2 regions of the Shouchella oshimensis genome follow, and region 2 is predicted to be linked to the other one. Evidence: riboswitches for the same ligand, from Rfam matches in the RefSeq annotation. Region 2 holds a riboswitch; the other holds the start of a gene.
The links. Region 2 has a riboswitch for FMN ahead of ribD (bifunctional diaminohydroxyphosphoribosylaminopyrimidine deaminase/5-amino-6-(5-phosphoribosylamino)uracil reductase RibD). Riboswitches for the same ligand answer to the same signal wherever they lie in the genome.
Positions count from the first base shown of each region.

Region 1: it holds a riboswitch for FMN, as region 2 does, so the genes downstream of both, NDM98_RS09255 (DMT family transporter) here and ribD (bifunctional diaminohydroxyphosphoribosylaminopyrimidine deaminase/5-amino-6-(5-phosphoribosylamino)uracil reductase RibD) in region 2, are expected to answer to the same signal.

Region 1 covers NZ_JAMQJY010000001.1:1,712,517-1,716,949, reverse strand. The annotation lists gene NDM98_RS09265 (M20 family metallo-hydrolase) at 1-196, shown strand, start outside; gene NDM98_RS09260 ((S)-ureidoglycine--glyoxylate transaminase) at 209-1,432, shown strand; gene NDM98_RS09255 (DMT family transporter) at 1,873-2,835, opposite strand; FMN riboswitch at 3,018-3,164, opposite strand; partial or broken gene uvrB (excinuclease ABC subunit UvrB) at 3,403-4,433, shown strand, end outside.
Region 2 covers NZ_JAMQJY010000001.1:192,278-196,710, forward strand. The annotation lists gene NDM98_RS01155 (hypothetical protein) at 159-323, shown strand; gene NDM98_RS01160 (hypothetical protein) at 709-1,497, opposite strand; gene NDM98_RS01165 (sigma-70 family RNA polymerase sigma factor) at 1,487-2,014, opposite strand; gene NDM98_RS24500 (IS3 family transposase) at 2,169-2,330, opposite strand; FMN riboswitch at 2,553-2,704, shown strand; partial or broken gene ribD (bifunctional diaminohydroxyphosphoribosylaminopyrimidine deaminase/5-amino-6-(5-phosphoribosylamino)uracil reductase RibD) at 2,877-3,963, shown strand; gene ribE (riboflavin synthase) at 3,965-4,433, shown strand, end outside.

The DNA.
Region 1 (4,433 bases), 1.5 Mb from region 2:
TCTGTCTTATGAAAAAATGGTTAGTGGAGCGGGACATGACGCACAAGTTTTTGGTGCAACCTGTCCAACAACATTATTGTTTGTACCAAGCAAAAATGGAATTAGTCATTCTCCAGAAGAATGGACGGACACAGCTGCATTAGAGAAAGGCGTAGAGCTTTTAAAGAGTCAACTATATGCGCTAGCTTATGAGTGAGGAGGAGAAGCAGTGACCTATCAAGATTTATCTACACCTATGCGAACGATTTTAACACCTGGCCCAGTGGAAGTTGATCCAAGAGTATTACGAGTGATGTCCACTCCAATTGTCGGTCAATTTGATCCCGCTTTTACCGGAATCATGAATGAAGTAATGGAAATGTTACGTGCTTTATTTAAAACTAAAAATCGCTGGGCATTTCCGGTTGATGGAACCTCACGTTCCGGTATTGAAGCGATGTTATGCAGTGTCATAAAACCGGGAGATGTTGTACTTGTCCCAGTGTATGGCCGCTTTGGTAATCTGCTTATTGAAATCTGTGAAAGATACGGAGCAACTGTAGAGGTAATCGAACAGGAATGGGGCAAGGTTTTTGACCCAAAAGAGATCATCGAAGCTATAGATCAAGTGAAGCCGGATATCGTTGCGCTTGTTCATGCTGAAACCTCAACAGGACGTATGCAACCACTTAAAGAGGTTGGGCTTGCTTGCCGTGAGAACGACATCTTATTTATCGTGGATGCCGTCGCTTCTATTGGAGGTGTAGATGTTCGTGTGGATGAATGGTGTATTGATGGATTAATCGCAGGCACGCAAAAATGCCTATCAGTACCCTCAGGCATGGCGCCGCTAACCTATAACGAACGTATTGAAAAACGAATTACGGAACGAAAAAGAGTAGAGCGCGGAATTGCAACAGAGGAAGAATTAAAGCAATCCAATGACCAATTTATCCGCAGCAACTACTTTGATCTCTCCATGCTACAGGATTACTGGGGACCTCGCCGATTGAATCACCATACAGAGGCTACCTCCATGCTGTATGCGTTACGAGAAGGATTACGACTCGTTTTAGCTGAAGGACTTGAAGAACGATTTAGTCGACATCAATATCATGAAAAAGCACTCATATTAGGACTGGAAGCAATGGGTTTAGAACTATTTGGAGATGCTTCCGTTAAGCTGCCAACAGTAACGTGTATTCGTGTCCCAGATGGACTAGATGCAGATGCTGTAAGATCTATGCTCCTAGATCTATTTGGTATTGAAATCGCAAGCTCATTTGGACCACTTCACGGAAAGATCTGGCGAATTGGCACAATGGGTTACAGTTGCCGAAGAGAAAATATTTTAGCCGTACTCGGTGCACTTGAAGCCGTTCTTCTTTTTCACGGCGCCCCAATTCATAAAGGAAAAGCACTAGAAGCGGCAATTACCTATTATAAAGACTAGTTTCATAGGATCAAAAAAAGACGAAAGACACACTAGATAGTAGTGGCCTTTCGTCTTTTTGATGTGGGTATCAAGCCCCCGGAACTGCTTTTAAAGAAATAAGGAATAAAAATGAACATTTTTATATCAGATTAAATCATTGGGGTTTTATTCAAGAAGAAAGCTGGAGGAGCAAAAAAAAGTGGAGATTTACAAGAAGAATGAGCTTCGGATCAAGACTGAAGTTCTTGTTATAAGTGTGAGGTTCTTGCCAAAGTGAGCGATGTTCTTGCTATGAGAGGACCTTACTTACTTAGGTATTAGTTTCTCTTGCTATGAGCCCGAGTCACTTGCCAAAGTATTTGATCCTCTTGCCTAGGAAGGCAATCCTCTTGATGCCGCCTTCCTCATCTTGCTGCCTTACAAATTCCTCTTAGTAAATCCTAATTCTTAACATTACATTAAGACGTCTTAGACAATATGGGAGCTTGTTCCTTTGAAATGGGTGCAATAATCTCTCTTTGCTTTGAAATGGTAAACAACACAACCCAAATTAGAACAAATCCTGTAAATTGAGCAGTTGTCACGCTTTCTTGAAAGACAAGCCAGTTAACGAGCATACCGGTCATTGGAAAACTTAATTCGGCAAGTGTTGCAACTGAAGCTTTTGTATTGGTTAAGCCTTTGTAATATAGAAGCATGCTGAATAATCCTGGTAGTAGTGCTGATAATAAAAGGTTCACACCAATTAAAGTCATGGCCGTTGAATCGTTTGGCAGTGTCCACGCTGCATTTTGAACAAGCATAATGAGTGTGATAAATGGAATGGCTAATACAAACCGAAGTGAAGTGACGGTTTCAAATTTCATTTGTTTTAATAGCAATCGACCCATCACTGTTGATCCACCCCAAAGTGCAGCTGCGGCAAGTGAGAGGATACTTCCCATTTGAATGACTTCATCAAGATGTCCAATTGGTAAAGAGAAACCAAATGTTAAGAAATAGGTTCCAATTAATGCAACAACAACAAGAATCGAAAAATGTCTTGGGAACATTTCTTTCAATAAAATGCGAGCTAAAATAATCGCAAATAGTGGCTGCATTTTTTGAAGTAAAAGTACGGCATTAATATTTCCATATGTTAATCCAGCTGTAAAAAGTAATGTGGCAAGTGCGGAACCACCCCACGAGATAAATAGTAAGGCTCCAATATGACTCTTTTTTAAGCCTTTTAGTTCATGGCGATTTATCCATAGTATAGGAATCGTAATGAACGCTAAGAGTACATGCTCAATGAAAACAATTTGAGCGGACGTTAACGTATCGAGTAACATGACACGAAATAGAGGATTCACACCCCAAAACGCTGCACCTATTACAATCAGCCAAAATGTATTTTTTGATTTAAGACCTGTTTGTTCCATTATTCAAACCCCTTTTAGTTTGAATACGGCATCGTTCGTAAGAAATAAAAAAGACACATGGAGTTCGCTTGTTCTGATTAACCCGATAGATGTACTCGACAATCGGAATTTGAGGTCAGAAAAAGCATACACAAACATGCATCCTTAAAATAGATTCACCTAAATAAAGGCAAACTATCTCTTTATATCTTCTCCCATCCGGACTTTAACCGTCGGCTCTGGAGTTACACCAGATCAGTCCAAACTGCAAGCAGCTTGGAGTCGCGGGCTTTGTTTTCATAAAAAAACTTTACCGCCGGTCAGGAATTACACCTGCCCCGAAGATCCATATTCTTTTTTGAATTTCTAATATCACATATCATAGCTCTTTAATCAGAATTCGTCCAGTAAAAAGTTTTCCCATTTTTATCATTCGTTGAAATGGGTATAGAGGATTAATAAGTGTATGTGGGTGGATAACATTGGCTACAATAATGGGGTACGAACGTTCGTGTTTTCTGTGTTTATTCTATATAATTATGATATACTTATTTTATGTGATCATACGTTCGATTAGGAGGTTGACTTGTGGAGCAGAGAGAATTTGAACTTGTTTCTGATTATGAACCTCAGGGTGATCAGCCCGAGGCCATACGCAAGATTGTTGAAGAGCTAAATAAAGGTGAAAAATTTCAAACACTACTTGGTGCAACAGGTACAGGTAAGACGTTTACAATGTCTAATGTCATCAAGCAGGTCAATAAACCTACATTAATTATGGCTCATAATAAAACACTCGCTGGACAGTTATATAGTGAGTTTAAGGAATATTTTCCGAATAATGCGGTTGAATATTTTGTTAGTTACTACGATTATTATCAGCCGGAAGCATATGTTCCGAGCTCTGATACGTTTATAGAGAAAGATGCCAGTATTAATGATGAAATTGATAAATTAAGACACTCGGCAACAAGTTCGTTATTTGAACGTAATGATGTCATTATTGTGGCGAGTGTTTCGTGTATATATGGTTTAGGTTCTCCAACAGAGTATCGGGATCTTGTTCTATCTTTACGAGTTGGAATGGAGCTTGATCGCAATGAGCTCCTGCGAAAACTGGTAGATATTCAATATGATCGTAATGATATTAATTTTACTCGCGGAACATTTCGAGTACGAGGAGATGTAGTGGAAATTTTCCCTGCTTCCCGTGATGAACAGTGTATTCGCGTAGAACTGTTTGGTGATGAGATTGAACGGATCACTGAGGTGGATTCTCTAACTGGTGAGGTAAGAGGTGAACGCAAACATGTGGCGATTTTTCCAAGCCTCTCACTTTGTGACACGTGAAGAAAAATTAAAACGTGCGATGAAAAATATTGAAGCAGAATTGGAAGTACAGCTTGAGAAGATGCATGAGGAGGGTAAATTGCTTGAAGCACAGCGTTTAGAGCAACGAACTCGTTATGATCTTGAGATGATGGGGGAAATGGGTTTCTGTTCAGGAATTGAGAACTATTCGCGCCACTTAACATTGCGTGAAGCTGGAGCTGTCCCCTATACATTAATGGATTTCCTACCTGATGATTATTTATTGATTATGGATGAGTCGCATGTGA
Region 2 (4,433 bases):
TCGAATCAAGCAATCTAGAACACGAGGCGATACATATGGAAATAAGAACGAATATGCGTTAAACCGTGCAGAACAAACAGGTGCTCGTTTTGATACAATGCAGGTACAGGATGGTGAGAGAATTCTAATTTCAATCTATAAAATAGGGGCGTGATTAGATGAATGAAAAGCAGCGAGAAGAACACTTGGTAAAAAAACTAAAAGAATACAATAAACTATTTAAAGAGGTTAATCCAAACCCAAAGACACTCGTGGCTAACAAACGTGGAAACCTTGTGTTGGATCTAAATGACCCTTCTGATCGTCGTTGGTATGAAGGATAAGTTATAGGCGGTTTTGAATCGAGTATTATAATGAGCTTCTTGTGGAATCTGGGGAAACTCGACCTGTAATGTTGGTCACGAAGCAAGATGAACAATGCAAAGTCGCACAGATCAGAGACATTTCAATCTCTAATCATAGAAGCGGGTTTGAAATGAAGGATTGGCAAGAAGTTGGTCTTTGAAAGGCATATTTTGTGAATTGTCACCAAAAGATGCCCGAAGTCAGAGAATATTAATCTAATAGCTGTTTGTTCTTTACCACCAGTGGCTCTCGACTCCGCGCTTACTGAATTGATCGTCTGCAAATCGTGGTTCAAAACCCCGAACTACTGGTGCATTTCGTCCGTAAAACTTAGACCGAGAATTAAAGGATAAGGGCTAAGCCCTACTCATCTTGAATATCATCAATGTCGATTGGGGTATTATCTATTTTATGATAATTCCCACTAAATTCTATCATCTCTTTAAGATGATTAATGTCAATGGGGGTACTCGTTACATCATAATAGTTTCCATTCCATTGTAGTATGCGGTTTTCGTACAAATTGAGCATAATCGGTGTGTTTCTATTGCTCTTATAAAATGTAATCAGAACTCCATTTTCGTTCGATACATCATCATCCCATTCAGAATCATGCATTTTTTTAATCGTGTACTGACTTAAAAAATCAATTAATTCATTTGCATCAGTAACATCATTTAATTCATATGCTTCTTCAGATGTTATATCAATTATCATCGATTCAAAATTCGTTGAATTGTAATTGAACAAACTGTCTAATGATTTCTCTTTATTCTCATTTATCATTTTTACTGAAAAAAGAACAATAGGAATTAGGATTAATAACGTACTGAAAATGATAAAGCTCTTTTGATCCCGAAGTACCTTAAATAATAGATAACTTGAAAGCTTTTCAGATAGGAATGCTGCTAATGGGATAATTCCTAAAAGATAAATGGAAATAGTAGTCAACGTGCTTAGGAGTCCAGTTTTCCAAGGGATATAATAATAATAGATAGCTCCATATAGATAAGTATTAATAACTAAGAAAATCACTAAAAAAGTGTAAAATAGAAACTTTCCTTTAGCTTGGTTAATTCCAATTCCACTTCTTTCACTTAATTCTTTGGGGACTTTAATTTTATTTATTTCATCTTTTATATTATTGCTCATTAAAACCACCTCTTTCTATGTTCTTTCTAAGTTTTTCTAAAGCACGATAGAGGATCGTTTTTACAGTCCCTAAAGATAAATCAAGTACATGTGAAATTTCTTTTAGAGTTAAGTCTTCATAAAATCTTAAGATAACAACACTTTTCTCAGACTCATTCAGATGATCTATTAAATCCTTCACTGTAATTTCTAAGTCTATATCTTCGTTAACATCGATAGGTATGTAATCTTTAATATTATCTTCGAATTGTACCTCCATGTTTTTCTTTCTAAGTAAGTCTATAGAAGAGTTTATTGCTATTCTAAGTAGCCAAGTTTTGAAATATCTAGGCTCTTTTAAGCTTGAAACTTTTTTAAATGAACGGCATGCCGTCTCTTGAACGACTTCAAGGGCATCATCTTCATTTTTCATATATATAAAGGCCATTTTATATATATCTACCTCATGTGCTTGAAATAATTCCAAAAAAGCTTTTGAATTACCTCTTTGAGCTTTTTTGATTAGTTTCAATTCCAAAATCTATACACCCCCCGCATTATCTATAAATTAGACGTAACAATAAGCCATTTGGCTTTCATAATTTAAAATAAATTTTAAAATGATCGACTTCACTTTAATTTTTATGAATGATCGACATTAAATTAGTCAGAAAAGATAAGATCTGCAATCTTTAATCCAGAGAAGCTTTGTAACCGAGCGTGCCGTGGCTTCTGATCATATTATACCAGTTTATGTAATCGTCTAGTTTAAGGATTAGTTGGTCTAAACTGATATGGTGCGCGTTGTTCGTATAACAGTGCCTGATTTTCTTTTCGTAGTTTAGTGAATACATTCTCTTCTAGGGTCTGGTAATCTTTCTCATTAAACGAACCAGAATTTTGGCTTTTAAATTTGGCGTAAATATACTTCTAGCGCTCTTCAGTGAGTAAGACAATGAAAAAGAATAAGCCATCATTATTTGATTCGATACGAAAGTGCTTTACTTGCAATTTTTAAAAGCCAGTGATATTATTCTCACAACTTCACTTATATAAGTGATGACAACTTTATACTTTTTTTGCTTCGGGGCCGGGTGAAAATCCCGACCGGCGGTGATGAGACTTTGTGTCTCTTAGTCCGTGACCCGTTATTCATTTTACATGTATAACGGTGGATCTGGTGTAATTCCAGAGCCGACAGTTAAAGTCTGGATGGGAGAAGGAAAAAAGCTACAGGCAGTATACTATCGCAATTTGTGATAGAGCACTGTCTATTCGAGCAGCACATTTTTAATATTAACAGTTAAAAATGTTTATTTGCTGTACGATTGTATGCTTATAAACCCAAACCTTGGAGCACTTGCTTCAAGGTTTTTTTATTGGAAATGGCGGTGTATGTATTGGTGGATCAGGATTTTATGGGACTTGCTTTAACGTTAGCTGAATCGGCGAAGGGTCAAACGTCACCTAATCCAATGGTTGGTGCTGTGGTGGTTAAGCATGGCAGAATTATTGGAATTGGTGCTCATCTTAAGGCTGGTGAGGCACATGCAGAAGTTCATGCACTTAACATGGCAGGTGATGCAGCGCGTCATGCAACGATTTATGTCACGCTTGAGCCATGTAGCCACTATGGGAGGACTCCACCTTGTGCGGAACGGATTATAGCATCTGGAATTAAGCGAGTTGTAGTTGCCGTTGTAGACAGTAATCCTGAGGTTGGTGGCAAGGGAGTAAAGATGCTTCAGGAAGCTTGGAATCGAAGTAGAGGTTGGTATTTGTGAAGAGCAAGCGAAAGAATTAAATTGTGCTTTTTTTCATTATATAAATAAGCGTCAACCTTATGTGACACTTAAAGCGGCATCATCATTGGATGGGAAAACAGCTACGGTTGCAGGGCAGAGTAAGTGGATTACCGGCGATGCGGCGAGAGCTGATGGGCATCTGCTGCGCCACGTAAATGACGCTATTTTAGTTGGTGTTGGAACAGTATTGGCTGATAATCCCTCCTTAACGACTCGATTACCAAATGGTGCAGGTCGTCATCCATTGCGAGTGATCCTGGATTCACAATTACGCACTCCAACAGATGCACAAATTGTGACAGATCAGATGGCTGATACACTAATCTTCACCTTGAAATCGGCTTCTGTTGAACATGAAAACCACTTGAAAAAATCAGGCGTAACCATTATCAGACTGGATAGAATAGATATTCAAAGTGTGCTAAATGAACTTGGTTCACGTGAAATTCAAACCCTACTTGTTGAGGGTGGTGCCGAAGTTCATGGTAGTTTTGTCAAAGAGAAAAGTGTGAATGAAGTGGTGCAATATATAGCCCCTAAACTAATAGGTGGTAGATCCGCCTCACCTGTAGTAGGTGGAGAAGGTATTGCGCAAATAAATGAAGTTTTACAGCTTTCAATTAAGTCGGTCACTCAGCTAGGAGAAGACGTTCGTATTATTTCTAAAGTAAGGAGAGATTAAGATGTTTACTGGAATTATTGAAGAAGTTGGTACGATAAAACAAATTAAAGAGTCTGGTGAAGCAGTTGAGATGACCATTGCTGCGTCAACGGTTTTGACCGATGTTCATGAGGGTGACAGTATTGCGGTTAATGGCGTTTGTCTTACCGTTACGTCTTTTACAGACATTGAATTTGTGGTTGACCTAATGCCAGAAACAGTAAGAGCGTCGAGCCTTCAGTCACTGAATACCAACTCAAAAGTTAATTTAGAGAGAGCGATGCATGCCCAGGGTCGATTTGGAGGCCATTTTGTTTCTGGTCACGTTGACGGACTAGGGACCATCGTTCGCAAAACCCCGGAACAAAATGCAATTTATTATACGATCCAAGTATCAAAGGAATTACGACGCTACATGATCAACAAAGGTTCTGTGACTGTTGATGGAACAAGCCTGACTATTTTTGGTGTAGATGATTCTTCCTTTACGA